Regions from separate parts of the Microvirgula aerodenitrificans DSM 15089 genome, predicted to be linked through region 1. Evidence: predicted binding sites of a transcription regulator. Region 1 holds the regulator's gene; each other region holds the start of a gene.
What was found. Region 1 encodes sigma-54, which starts transcription at its own class of promoters, with help from an activator protein. Its sites were predicted from a motif close to CTGGCACGCTTCATGCTT; they were not measured.
Positions count from the first base shown of each region.

Region 2: a site for sigma-54 is predicted at 2,049-2,066, ahead of Q352_RS0111395 (FapA family amyloid fibril periplasmic chaperone). Genes of this name have one in related genera too.
Region 3: a site for sigma-54 is predicted at 2,179-2,196, ahead of Q352_RS20855 (acyl-CoA dehydrogenase family protein). Genes of this name have one in related genera too.

Region 1 is NZ_KK211072.1:32,270-36,517, reverse strand. It holds gene lptC (LPS export ABC transporter periplasmic protein LptC) at 1-485, shown strand, start outside; gene lptA (lipopolysaccharide transport periplasmic protein LptA) at 463-1,032, shown strand; gene lptB (LPS export ABC transporter ATP-binding protein) at 1,029-1,763, shown strand; gene Q352_RS0118185 (RNA polymerase factor sigma-54) at 1,773-3,218, shown strand; gene hpf (ribosome hibernation-promoting factor, HPF/YfiA family) at 3,289-3,627, shown strand; gene ptsN (PTS IIA-like nitrogen regulatory protein PtsN) at 3,893-4,248, shown strand, end outside.
Region 2 is NZ_JHVK01000012.1:62,758-67,005, forward strand. It holds gene Q352_RS20785 (FapB/FapC family functional amyloid domain-containing protein) at 1-856, opposite strand, end outside; gene Q352_RS0111390 (FapB/FapC family functional amyloid domain-containing protein) at 969-1,586, opposite strand; gene Q352_RS0111395 (FapA family amyloid fibril periplasmic chaperone) at 1,597-2,010, opposite strand; gene Q352_RS0111400 (phosphatidylserine decarboxylase) at 2,403-3,047, shown strand; gene pssA (CDP-diacylglycerol--serine O-phosphatidyltransferase) at 3,119-3,907, shown strand; gene Q352_RS0111410 (dioxygenase family protein) at 4,082-4,248, shown strand, end outside.
Region 3 is NZ_JHVK01000013.1:33,762-38,009, forward strand. It holds gene Q352_RS20850 (acyl-CoA dehydrogenase family protein) at 1-1,026, opposite strand, end outside; gene Q352_RS20855 (acyl-CoA dehydrogenase family protein) at 1,038-2,147, opposite strand; gene gor (glutathione-disulfide reductase) at 2,424-3,773, shown strand; gene Q352_RS0111905 (hypothetical protein) at 3,877-4,248, opposite strand, start outside.

The DNA.
Region 1 (4,248 bases):
CCGGCCGCGACCCGGTCAACCGCGGTACGGTCGAGTACATGGCGTCCGACTTTGTCGGCACCAGCTTCGACGCCAATGGCCGCATCGACCGCCACGCCTTCGGCAAATCCATGTGGCAATATCCGGAAGACAAGCGGGTATTCTTTACCGACTCGACGCTGGAACAGTACAGCCTGGGACGGAAGGATCTGTCGATCTTTACCACCAGCGGCCTGTACAACAACGATACCGGCATCGCCTTCCTCGACGGCAAGGTCCGCGCCCGGCGAGAGCCTTCGGCGCAGCATCCGCTGCCGGCCACGCTGGACACCACCCGCTTGACCGTCGATACGCGCAAGCGCACCGCCGACACCCTGGCGCCGGCAATCTACGTCGAAGGCGGCAACCGCATTGACTCGGTGGGTTTCCACTACGCCGATGCCACCCAACAATACAAACTCAAATCGCGCGTCAGGATGACTTATGCTCCGCCGAAATCCGAATAATTCCTTCCGCCTCGCCGCAGGTGCCCTGATCGTCTGCAGCGCCCTCGCCGCCCATGCCGAAAAGGCCGACCGCAGCAAACCGATCAATATCGAAGCCGACCAGGCCAGTCTCGACCAGCAGAAGGGCGTGACCGTCTACGAAGGCAATGTGATCCTGACCCAGGGCACATCGAAGCTGACCGCCGCCAAACTGACGGTGAACCAGGACAAGGCCGGCAACCAGTACGGCACCGCCATCGGCAACCCGGCCACCTTCCGCCAGCGCCTCGACCCTGACAGCGACGGCAAGGTCGAGTGGATCAACGGCAAGGGCCAGCGCATTGACTACGACAACGCCAAGCAACTGGTTACAATCTATGACAACGGCAGAGTTCAGCGCGGTGGCGACGTCGTCACCGGCAATGTGATCATCTACGACGGCAAGACCCAGCAATTCCAGGCCACCGGCACCCGCAGCGATGCCCATGGCCAGGCAATGAAGGGCGGCAAGGGCCGTGTCACCGTGGTGATCCAGCCGCGTGAAAAGAAGGAAGGCGCCAATAAATGACGCAAGCCACCAGTCGCCTCAGCGTCCGCCACCTGCAGAAGCGCTACAAGAAGCGCACGGTGGTCCAGGATGTCTCGCTGGAAATCAACAGCGGTGAGGTCGTCGGTCTGCTCGGTCCGAATGGTGCCGGCAAGACAACCAGTTTCTACATGATCGTCGGCCTGGTGCCGGCCGATGCCGGCGACATCCATATCGACGATATCGATGCCAGCCATCTGGCCATCCACCAGCGTGCCCGGCTCGGCATCGGCTATCTGCCGCAGGAAGCCTCGATCTTCCGCAAGCTCACGGTTGAGGAAAACATTCTCGCCGTGCTCGAGCTGACCGGACTGAAAGGGGCGAAGATCCAGGAAGAACTGGAGCTGCTGCTCGACGATCTGAACATCGCCCACCTGCGCGACAACCCGGCGCTGTCGCTGTCCGGCGGCGAGCGCCGCCGGGTGGAAATCGCCCGCGCGCTGGCCATGCGCCCGCGTTTCATCCTGCTGGACGAACCGTTTGCCGGCGTTGACCCGATTGCCGTCATCGATATCCAGAAGATCATCTCCTACCTGAAGGAGCGCGGCATCGGCGTACTGATCACCGATCACAATGTTCGCGAAACCCTGCGCATCTGCGATCGGGCTTACATTATCAATGCCGGCAGCGTACTTGCCGCCGGCAAGCCCCAGGCGCTGGTCGAGGACGAAAATGTCCGCCGCGTCTACCTGGGCGAGCATTTCCACCTCTAGACAGCGGCCATGAAGCAAAGCCTCCAGCTCAAGCTGGGTCAGCAACTGACCCTTACGCCCCAACTGCAACAGTCGATCCGGCTGCTGCAGCTCTCGACGCTGGACTTGCAACAGGAAGTGGAACAGTTCATCGCCGACAATCCGCTGCTGGAGCGCGACGAGGGCCGTGACGAAAACGGCGCGGAAGTCAGCGATGCCGGCGAGATTGCCATCAACGGCCATGACGAGCCGCGTGAGCCACCGCAGCAGCAGGACGGGGCCGGCGGCAACGACGACAGCGCCACCGACCTGAACCTGGTCAACGACTGGTCCAGCTACGGCCGCAACGGCAGCGACGAAGACGACGACTGGGACCCGCACCAGAACCTGACCCGGGCCACCACGCTGCGCGAGCATCTGCTGGCGCAACTGGCCGAGCTGCCGCTGTCGGTCCGCGACCGGGCAATGGCGATGGTCATCATCGAGGAACTGGACGACGACGGCTACCTGCCCTGCCCGCTGGAAGAGCTTGCCGTCCATCTGCCGGCGGAACTGGAGATCGATCCCGACGAGCTGACCGTGGCGCTGACCCTGGTCCAGCAGTTCGAGCCGGCCGGTGTCGCCTCGCGCGATCTGACCGAATCGCTGCTGCTGCAACTGGCGGCCCGGCCCGAGTCGCCGGCCAGGCCGCTGGCGCAGGACATCGTCCGCCACCACCTGCCGCTGCTCGCCAACCGCGACTTCACCCGGCTGCGCCGCGCCACCGGCGCCGACGACGAATCGATCCGGCAGGCCCAGGCGCTGATCGCCTCGCTGAACCCGCGTCCGGCCGCCGGTTTCGGCAGCGGCGACACCCACTACGTGATGGCCGACGTGCTGGTCCGTCGCGATCGCAACGGAATCTGGCTGCCCCTCTTGAATCCTGCGACTCAGCCCAAATTGAAAGTAAATCAGCTGTACGCGCAGATGCTCAGCCGGCACCGCGGCGAGGCCGGACAATTGTCCGGCCGGCTGCAGGAAGCCAAGTGGCTGATCCGCAACATCGAACAGCGGGCCGACACTATACTCAGAGTGTCGCAGGTCATCGTCGAGCGACAGCAGGCGTTCTTTGATCAGGGTGAAGTCGCAATGCGCCCCATGGTGCTGCGCGACGTCGCCGACGAATTGGGATTGCACGAGTCGACCATCTCCCGCGTGACCAGCAGCAAGTATCTGATCTGTCCGCGTGGCGTGTTCGAACTCAAGTACTTCTTCGGCACGGCGCTGGACACCGATTCCGGCGGCGAATGCTCGGCTACCGCCATCAAGGCGCGGTTGCGCAAGCTGATTGCCGACGAAGACCCGCACAAACCGCTGTCGGACAGCGTGCTGGCCGAACGGCTCGGTGACGAGGGCATCCAGGTTGCCCGCCGCACCGTCGCCAAGTATCGCGAGGCATTGCTGATACCACCGGTAAACCAGCGGAAAACGATTTAACGCGCGTCAAGGCGCGCCCCCTGCGTATCCAGCAACATGGATACGCCAGCCCACCAGAAGGAGTTAGGGTATGAACCTGAACATCACCGGCGTCCATCTCGAAGTCACTCCGAGCCTGCGCGACTACCTGTCGGAAAAAATCGACCGCATCACCCGCCACGTCGATAACGTCATTGCCGTCAACGTCGCCCTCTCGGTCGAGAAACTCGACCAGAAAGTGACGGTCGACGTTCACCTGAAGGGCAAGGACATCCACGTCGAGGAAGTCGCAGCCGACATGTATGCGGCCATTGACCTGGTTGCCGACAAGCTGGACAGACAGGTGCTGAAGCACAAGGAGAAGAGTACGGATCACTTCTCGGACAAGGCGCACAAGGCACAGGAGCTGTCCGCCGGCTCCGAAGCCTGAGCCTGAAGAAGACTCACAAGGGCAAGCGCCCGCGGTCGTCGTGCCGCTGGCTCAGGCCTGACTGAAAGGGGGGGACTGCCGGAAACGGCAGTCCCCCCGTTTGATTGCGGGCCCTCGCGCCCGGAGGGGTGCCGGCACAGGCATTCCGCTGCCGGTCTGCCCTTTGCTGGTGCAGACCGGCCGGGGTGCCCACTAATGCGGCAGACGCTCCCGCCGTAACCGGCTAGAATGGCCCCGTTTTGATTACTCGTACTCGTTGACGACCATGAGTCTGATCGCAAAGATCCTGCCCAGCACCGACCACCTGCTCGTCGATCTCGACGTCAGCAGCAAGAAACGCGTGTTCGAGCATGTCGGCATCCTGTTCGAGAACGCCTACGGCATTGCCCGCAGCACCGTTTTCGACAGCCTGTTCGCCCGGGAAAAACTCGGCTCCACCGGACTCGGTCACGGGGTTGCCATCCCGCACGGTCGCGCCAAGGGGCTCAAGGACGTCGCCGGCTGCTTCATCCGCCTGAAATCCCCGATTCCGTTCGACTCGCCCGATGGCAAGCCGGTCAGCCTGCTGTTCGTGCTGCTGGTGCCCGAGCAGGCAACCGACCTGCATCTGCAGGTACTGTC
Region 2 (4,248 bases), on a different contig from region 1:
CCACGTTGCCGGTGTTGTTCATCAGCGAGTTGCCGACGGCTGCAGTCAGATCGCAAGCCTGATCGGTAAAGGACTTGTTGTGGTCAAGCTGCTGGCTGGTCGAAGCGGTCGCGGAAGCCAGGATGGCACCCTTGGCATTGGCGATCGACGTGCTGTTGCCTTGCTGGTTGCCCTGACCGGCCGCCACGTTCACACCCACGACGCCGGTGTTGCCGTTGACCGAGTGCCAGACCGCGGCCGTCAGCTTGTCGCCATGGCCGATCGACCAGTTGTTCAGCTGGCCATCCTGCTCGGCCTGGCTGCTGGCAATGGCTGCCGCGCCCTTGCTGCTGGTCCCGCCATTGCCGCAATCGCCACCGCGGCAGCTGTCCGACGACACCGAGACGCCACCGGTCACGAAGGACAGGTCGGCAATGGCCAGCGCATTCGATTGCTGGTTGCCATCACCGGCGCCGACGTTCAGGCCGACATTGCCGAGGTTGCCGGTCACGCTGTGGTCGACGGAGGCGGACGCATTGGAACCCAGCTCGCCATCATTGCGATAGCTGACCTGACGGGTGTTGGTCGCCGCATCGGCCTTGGCCGTGATGTTCAGCGTGCCGCCGCCGTTGATCTTGATGTCAGTGCTGACCTTTTCGACATTGCTCTTGTCGGATTCCTGGGCGAACTTGCCGGTCGTGGTCTTGCTGGCGGTCGAGGTATTGCTCACCGTCGACGAGGTGCTCTTGGTGTCGGTGAACTTGGTGCCGCCGTCTTCCCCGCCTCCCGGAGGGTTGTAACCGCCACCAGCCAGGGCCGAGGAGGCTGCGAACGCGCCGGCCACTGCCAGCAGAACCAGTTTGATCTGGGTTTTCATGATGAGTTTCTCCTTGCTTGATTGAATGCGCGTTTGCCCGCGCCGGCATCATGGAGTCGAGAACTGCCCGTCCCCGTGAATTCCTTACTGCCACTGCCTCACTGCCAGACCATCAGGGCGCATGTACCGCCAGGGCGATGCCATTGCCTGCCTGATTGCCGTTTCCCGCGACCTGGTTCACCTGAACCACGCCACTGAGATTCTGAAAACTTGCCGCATCCATCGTGGCCTGCCGCTTGCCGCCGGCCACCTCGTTCCCGCTGCCACCACTGTCCGGCGCGGCGGAGGTCAGACCGGCCAGCCGGCTGTCGTCGACCGCACCGACATGGCTGGCCGTGGTCGTCGCACTGGCATTCGGTCCGGTCGCCAGCGCAAACTGGTTGAGCGTCTGGTTGAAACCCCCGCTGACCTGATTGACCTGCAGCACGCCGACCCCGCCCTGGAAGCTCCCGCCACTGATGCTGGCGCTGTAATTGTTCTTGCCCAGCGCGGCCAGATCGCCGGCCGTGACCCGCTGTGCCTGCCCGGTTTGCGCGGCGGCTTGTGCAAGCCCCGCCGTCGTCGTCGACAGCACGGTCTGGTTCGCCTGCTGGTTGCCCAGGCCGGCGGCCTGGTTGACCGCCTGACGACCGACCGACTGGCCGCCGCTGCCCTGAATCAGGGTGTCCATGTCGGCCGCCGTCGCCGCCAGCGGCAGCAGCAGGACCAGGCAGAGGGGAGTGCGCTTCATGGCCATGTCCTCAGCGGATACCGAGTGAACGGGTCACGGTGTTGGCAATGCTGCCGCCCAGGCTGCCCGACGCTCCGCCGCTGGCACCGCCGCCCTGGCTGCCGCCCATCGTCGACAGGTTGCTGCCGATCGGCGCCGTGACGGCCTGGGCAGTCGAACCCGACTGGGTGCCGTAAACCCCGGGCCGGGCCCCCAGCAGCGCACTGTTCGCTTCGCCGATCCCCATGCTGCCCAGCACCTCGGGCGAGCGGTCGGTGTTCACGGTGGTGGTCTGCGGATTTTTCGGCGTGTTCGCCAGCTGGAAATACGGGGTGACAGGCAGTTCGCGCCGGATGACGATATTGCCGCCGTCCGCCAGTGCCAGCCCGGCATGGGCAGCCAGTAGGCTGACCAGCATCGGGCGGAAGTAGGACGTTGTGTTCATGGCGGTCTCCGGTGTGTCGGACTTTTCTGCCCTTCATATGGCAGGATGCGTGCCAACCGATCAACGCATTGATTTCAATGGCTTTTTATTTTCACACCGCTGGCAGAACGCCATGACTGTTTCATATCCGAGACAGGACTTAGCCGTGAGGAATGACTCGGGCAGGCAGGGATATGCTTTGTTCATGAGTTGTCATATGCATGGAGGTAGACAACGATGAACATTCCGTCAGGCATGCTGGGACAACGTCATCCCCACCAGCGAAAATGCCGTCCGATTTTGAGAATCCGCCAGCACATTCATCCGGCCCGCCCGCCGGCAGATCAGAAAAGCTGCCTGTCACAGCAACGGCTGCTTTACAATCGTCCGCTGGTTACGAACTGAACGAGTCCATGAATCACTACCCGCACCCGATCCTGGCCCGCGAAGGCTGGCCCTACATTGTCTGCTCCGTTGCCCTGGCCATTGTCCTGAGCTATGCGATAGGTGCCTGGTCGCTGCCGTTCTGGCTGCTGGCGCTGTTTGTCGTGCAGTTCTTCCGCGACCCGGCGCGAACCATCCCGACGCAGAAGAACGCCGTACTGAGCCCGGCTGACGGCCGGATCGTGGTGGTCGAACGCACCGAGGACCCGCAGCTGAAGCAGCCGGCGATCAAGGTCAGCGTGTTCATGAACGTGTTCAACGTGCACTCGAACCGCAGCCCGGTCGATGGCACGGTGACCCAGGTCAACTACCATGCCGGCAGCTTCCTGAATGCGTCGATGGCCAAGGCCTCGACCGAAAACGAGCGCAACGCGGTATCGGTGCGGATGGACAACGGCACCGAGGTCACCTTTATCCAGATCGCCGGTCTGGTGGCGCGTCGCATCCTCTGCTACGCGAAGCCGGGCGACCGCCTGGCCCGTGGCCAGCGCTACGGCTTTATCCGCTTCGGTTCCCGGGTGGACGTGTACCTGCCGCTGTCGGCTACCGTCAAGGTTGCCATCGGTGATAAAGTGAGCGCCACTCACACCATTCTCGCCGAGCTGGCGGAATAACATCGCCTCCGGCCGCGGAGACCTTCCGCGGCTGCGCCCCCATCAGACACATGCCAGATACCCAGACAAAAATGCCCCTGCGCCGCCAGGGGATATACCTGCTGCCGAACCTGTTCACGCTTGCCGCGCTGTTTGCCGGCTTCTATGCCATCGTGCAGGGCATGAACAACCAGTTCGAGCTGGCCGCCGTGGCCATTTTCATTGCCATGATCCTCGATGGCATGGATGGCCGCGTCGCCCGCATGACCCACAGCCAGAGCGCTTTCGGCGCCGAGTTCGACTCACTGTCCGACATGGTCAGTTTCGGCGTCGCGCCGGCACTGGTTGCCTATGAATGGATGCTGCGCGATTTCGGCAAGCTCGGCTGGATGGTCGCCTTCATCTACTGCGCCGGCGCGGCACTGCGCCTGGCACGCTTCAATACCATGATCGGCGTGGCCGACAAGCGCTGGTTTACCGGCCTGCCGAGTCCGGCCGCCGCGGCGCTGGTCGCCGGCCTGGTGTGGATCGTGCACGCGTACAGCCTCGACGTGCCCGGCATCGACTGGATCGCGCTGGTGTTCACCGCCTTTGCCGGCATCTCGATGGTCACCAACGTCCGCTTCTACTCGTTCAAGGAAATCAATCCGCGCGCCAAGGTGCCGTTCGTCGCCATGCTGGTGGTGCTGGTGGTCATCCTGCTGACGGCCTCGACGCCGGCGCTGGTGCTGTTCGGCTTCTTTGTCGTCTATGCGCTGTCCGGCTATGTGCTGGCACTGCTGCGCATGGGACGCCGCAAGCCCGCGGTCGAACCGGTACCGCGTGCCGAGCTCGACATCAGCCCGGCGGACAAGGCAGACGACAGCCCGCGACAGGACTGACGTTCGCGATCGGCAAGGCCAGCAAAAAGGGAACCCGCGGGTTCCTTTTTTGCTGGCCTGTTGCCACGCGATTGTTCCGGTTTTCGCTACAAACCGTACCGAACCAGCCGGTTTATCTCCCGGGCTGGCAGTGCGACACTGGGCCATCGACACATCCGCCGCGAAGGAGCCCTCATGTCCACCCTGCCCACCCTGTTCGTCTCCCATGGTTCGCCAATGCTGGCACTGGATACCGGCGAGATCGGTCATGCCTGGCGCACGCTGGCTGCCAGCCTGCCGCGCCCGCGTGCCATTCTCGCCGTGTCGGCACACTGGAACACGCCGGCGCCGGTACTGTCGAC
Region 3 (4,248 bases), on a different contig from region 1:
GTCGCGCCAGTGCCGGTCCGGGCGGGCGGCATCCGCCAGCAGGCGGCGACCGGCCAGCTCGAACACGGCAGCGCCAGCCTGCGACGCCAGATCGGCGCACAGCACCCGCGCCGCCGTGACGGCCAGCGCGGCCGCATCATGAATGGTCTGGCCCGGCACGGCGGTCAGCGCATCGACCTGCAGTGCCGCGTCGTCGAGCAGCGCACCGGCAGCGGCCTGGCAGGCGCCGAGCCAGCCAAAGCGCGCCAGCCGCTGCGCATCGTGGTCATGGCGCAAGACGGCGGCGCTGTCCGCCAGGGCGGCATCGGCGATGCCAAGGTCGATGGCAGCATGCAGCAGCTGGGCCAGCGGTCCGACCCGGCCCGGCGTGTCGAACACCACCCGGTACGGAATCACCGCCAGTGGCCCGACCTCGACCTCGTCGATCGCCACGCCGCCATCCGCTTCGACCCGCAGGCCGGCACTGCCGCGCGGGACAAAGGCCAGCAGCAGGTTGCCATCGCCGGATCTGACCGACAGCGCCACCCAGTCGGCCTGCGCCGCGCCACCGGCATCGCACTTGCGTCCGTCGATGCGGTAGTGACCGTCGACGCAGTGAATGCGGGTTTCGATCCGGCAAACCTCGTCGACACCGGTTTCCGCCAGTGCGGCGGCAAAGCGTTCGCCGTCCAGCGCCCGCCGGAAAAACGCCTGTTTCTGCGGCTCGCTGCCGGTGGCGCGCAACACTTCGAGCACCGCGTAGTGGCTGTGCGCGATACGGGCCAGCGCCGGGTCCCCGGCCGCCAGCAGACGGATCAGCTGCGCCAGGGTGCCGCTGCCGACACCACCGCCGCCATACGCCTTCGGCACGGCCACGCCGCCCAGCCCGCTGGCCCGGAACTGCGCCAGCGCGTCGGGGACACCGCCCTGCAGCCGCAATGCCAGTTGTCGCGCCGCATCGAGCGCCTGCGCGTCATCGGCGCGGGATGCCGTATCAGTCGATGGCGCCGGTCGACGGCGGCGGCGGGGTACGGGAGAAACGGTCATGAGGATTCCAGTCAGAAAGGGGCGCGGAGAGGCGCGGCAGACGGCAGGTCCAGCAGCCGTTCGCCAAGCTGGCGGCAACTGTCGGCGGATGGCGCGTACTGTGCATGGGCCCGGGCATCGCGCCAGCAGCGATCGCGGTCATCGCCATCGACAGCCGGGACCGGCCCGGCCAGCTCGAACAGCGCATCGACCGCACGCAGCGCGATATCGCCGCACAGCACCCGGGCCTGGAGCACCGCCACATCGGCGTCGTTGCCGGCATCCAGCGCGCGGGCAGCGTGGCGCAGCAGTGTCTGCGCCGCAGACAGCCGCACCTGCAGTTCGCCGATCGTCGCCAGCAGCGCATCGGTCTGCGCCCCCGGCCGGCGCCGGGTGCCATCCAGTGCGGCCGCCGCCATGCCGGCGTCGATGGCAGCGGCATACAGCGCCACCGGCGATGGCGACCGGGCCGCCCCGTCGAGGTCGAACACCCACTTCGCCGCGACCGTGACCTGCGTCAGCCGCAGCGTGCCGCCAGCGACGGTGCGCAGCCCGACCGGCACCGCTTCATCCTCGATATCGAGGCCATGCGCGTTATGTGGCACCAGCGCCAGCCACGTCCGCTGCCGGGCATCCCGGGCCGGCACCGCCAGCCACTCGGCAAAGCCGGCGCCGGCGACCTGGTGCAGCTCGCCGTTCAGACGCAGCGCGCCGCCGGAATCCGGTTCGCCATCGACAGTGCCGGCCGGCGCGGAGGCGAAATGCCGTCCCTGCAGCAATTCGCGGTACAGCAGGCGCTGTTGCGCCCCGCCCGCCGTCCGCAGCCGTTCCAGCGTGTCGACATGGGCGAGCAGGATGCGGGCAATCGACGGATCGGCCGCCGCCAGGGTGCGAAAGATCGCGGTCAGGGTCTGGCGCGATACCCCGGCACCGCCGTGCTCGCGCGGCACGGTCACCGCCCACAGCCCGGCGCGGGTCATGGCCGCCAGTTCGTCCCATGGCAGGCGCCGCTCGCGGTCGCGCACGGCAGCCCCCGGCGCGAATTGCGCGGCCAGGGTACGGGCGGTGTCCAGTGCTTCATCGTCGCTGCGGATCAGGTGCACGGCGATGTCGACGATCGGTTCGATGGCGCGGATGGTCATCAGGGGCTCCGGCAAGTTTCTGATAACTGTTCAGCAGCTTGCGTGCCAGAAACCCAACCTTCTGTTATATAAGCCTTTCCCCGTTCCGCGCGCCGATCTCTGTACGAATCCGGACAGTGGCACTGTCCGGATTCGTACAGCGGCATGGCCCCGATGCGGGAAATGCAGCAGCGCCGGTCGTCGGCAGACGGCCCGGTCTGCTATCGTTCGGTCTCGTTCCGGCATGCCGGCCCCACCTACCGGCCCTCGCGGCCTTCACCGGGAGACTCTCGCCCCATGGCTCAATACGATCTCGACCTGTTTGTCATCGGCGCCGGTTCCGGCGGGGTACGCGCGGCGCGCGTCGCCAGTCAGCACGGCGCACGCGTCGCCATCGCCGAAGAAGCGAATTTCGGCGGCACCTGCGTCAACCGCGGCTGTGTGCCGAAAAAACTGTTCGTGTATGCGAGCCGCTTTGCCGCCGAGTTCGAACAGGCCGCGGCCTATGGCTGGCAGCTGCCGAAGCCCGCCTTCGACTGGCCGACGCTGCTGCGGAACAAGGATGCCGAGATCGCGCGTCTGGAAAGCGTGTACCGCCGCAACCTCGACCAGGCCGGCGTCACCATCCATGCCGAACGTGCCGTACTGGAAGATGCGCACACCGTGCGTCTGAGCACCAGCGGCAAACGCCTGACCGCCGCCCATATCCTGATTGCCGTCGGTGGCCGGCCACATGCCGGCCCGGCCTTCCCCGGCCAGGAACTGGCCATCACCTCGGACGAGGTGTTCCACCTGCAACAGTTGCCGCGTCGCATCCTGATTGTCGGCGGCGGCTATATCGCCATCGAATTCGCCGGCATCTTTGCCGGACTTGGCGTCAACACCGCACTGCTGCATCGCGGCCCGCACGTGCTGCGCGGCTTTGACGAGGAAATCCGCACCACGCTGGAGGACAGCTACCGCCAGCGCGGCATCCGCATGCTGCTGAACAACACGCTGACCCGGCTGGAGAAAACCGCCGACGGACTGCGCGCCACCCTGGCTGACGGCAGCACGGTCGAGACCGATGTGGTCATGCTGTGCGTCGGCCGCCGCCCGTACACTGGCGAGCTCGGGCTGGATGCGGCCGGCGTGGCCACCGGAAAGAACGGGGAGATCCGGGTCGATGCGCAATCGTGCACCAATGTGCCGTCGATCCACGCAGTCGGCGACGTGACCGACCGCGTCAACCTGACCCCGGTCGCCATCCGCGAAGGCCAGGCCTTTGCCGACAGCGTGTTCGGTCAGCGACCGGCGACTGTCGATCACTCACTGGTACCCACGGCGGTGTTCTCGACCCCGGAAATCGGCACGGTCGGCCCGAGCGAGGAAGCCGCCCGCGAACGCTACCCGGCACTGAAGGTGTATCGCGCCCGCTTCCGGCCGATGAAAACCGCATTTGCCGCCAGCAACGAACCGATGCTGATGAAGCTGCTGGTCGACGGCGAAACCGACCGGGTGGTCGGCGCCCATGTGCTCGGCGAAGGCGGGGCGGAGATGATCCAGTTGCTGGCGGTATCGATCGGCATGGGCGCGACCAAGGCCGACCTCGACCGCACCATCGCACTGCACCCGTCCGCCGCCGAGGAATGGGTGACGATGCGCTGAGTATTCATTGAGTACTCATTGGCCTGCGTGAGCAACCCGGGGTTTTCCCGGTCCCGGCCATGAGGACACCGCCCCCCGGGATGACATCACGGCATGCTTGTGGTCAATCCGACGACCACTGCGCATACAGGCCGGCACGACGGAAGTTGTCACCGTGCTGCTGCGATGGCCCTCCCGGGCTTAACCGCAAATAGCTGCAATCATCTGCAGGCCGCTTTTCCCTGGTCCGGCGAAGGTCCCAATAACCATCCGTGGAAAGAACCCAGGCTTGTCCCCCTGTCTGACTGAGCTCCATCACCTCGGGAGTGGCAAGCCGGCAAGCTTTGAGCACTCGGGTCACAAGATGACGATCCGGTGACCGGCCTGCCTGCGCAAGAGCGGCCTCAAGGGTATGCACAGGGGTCTGCCACTGTTCTTGCTGCCCCTTTTCCTGTGACCCGACCCGGCAATCTCCGCAAACAAATGCGGTGCAGGG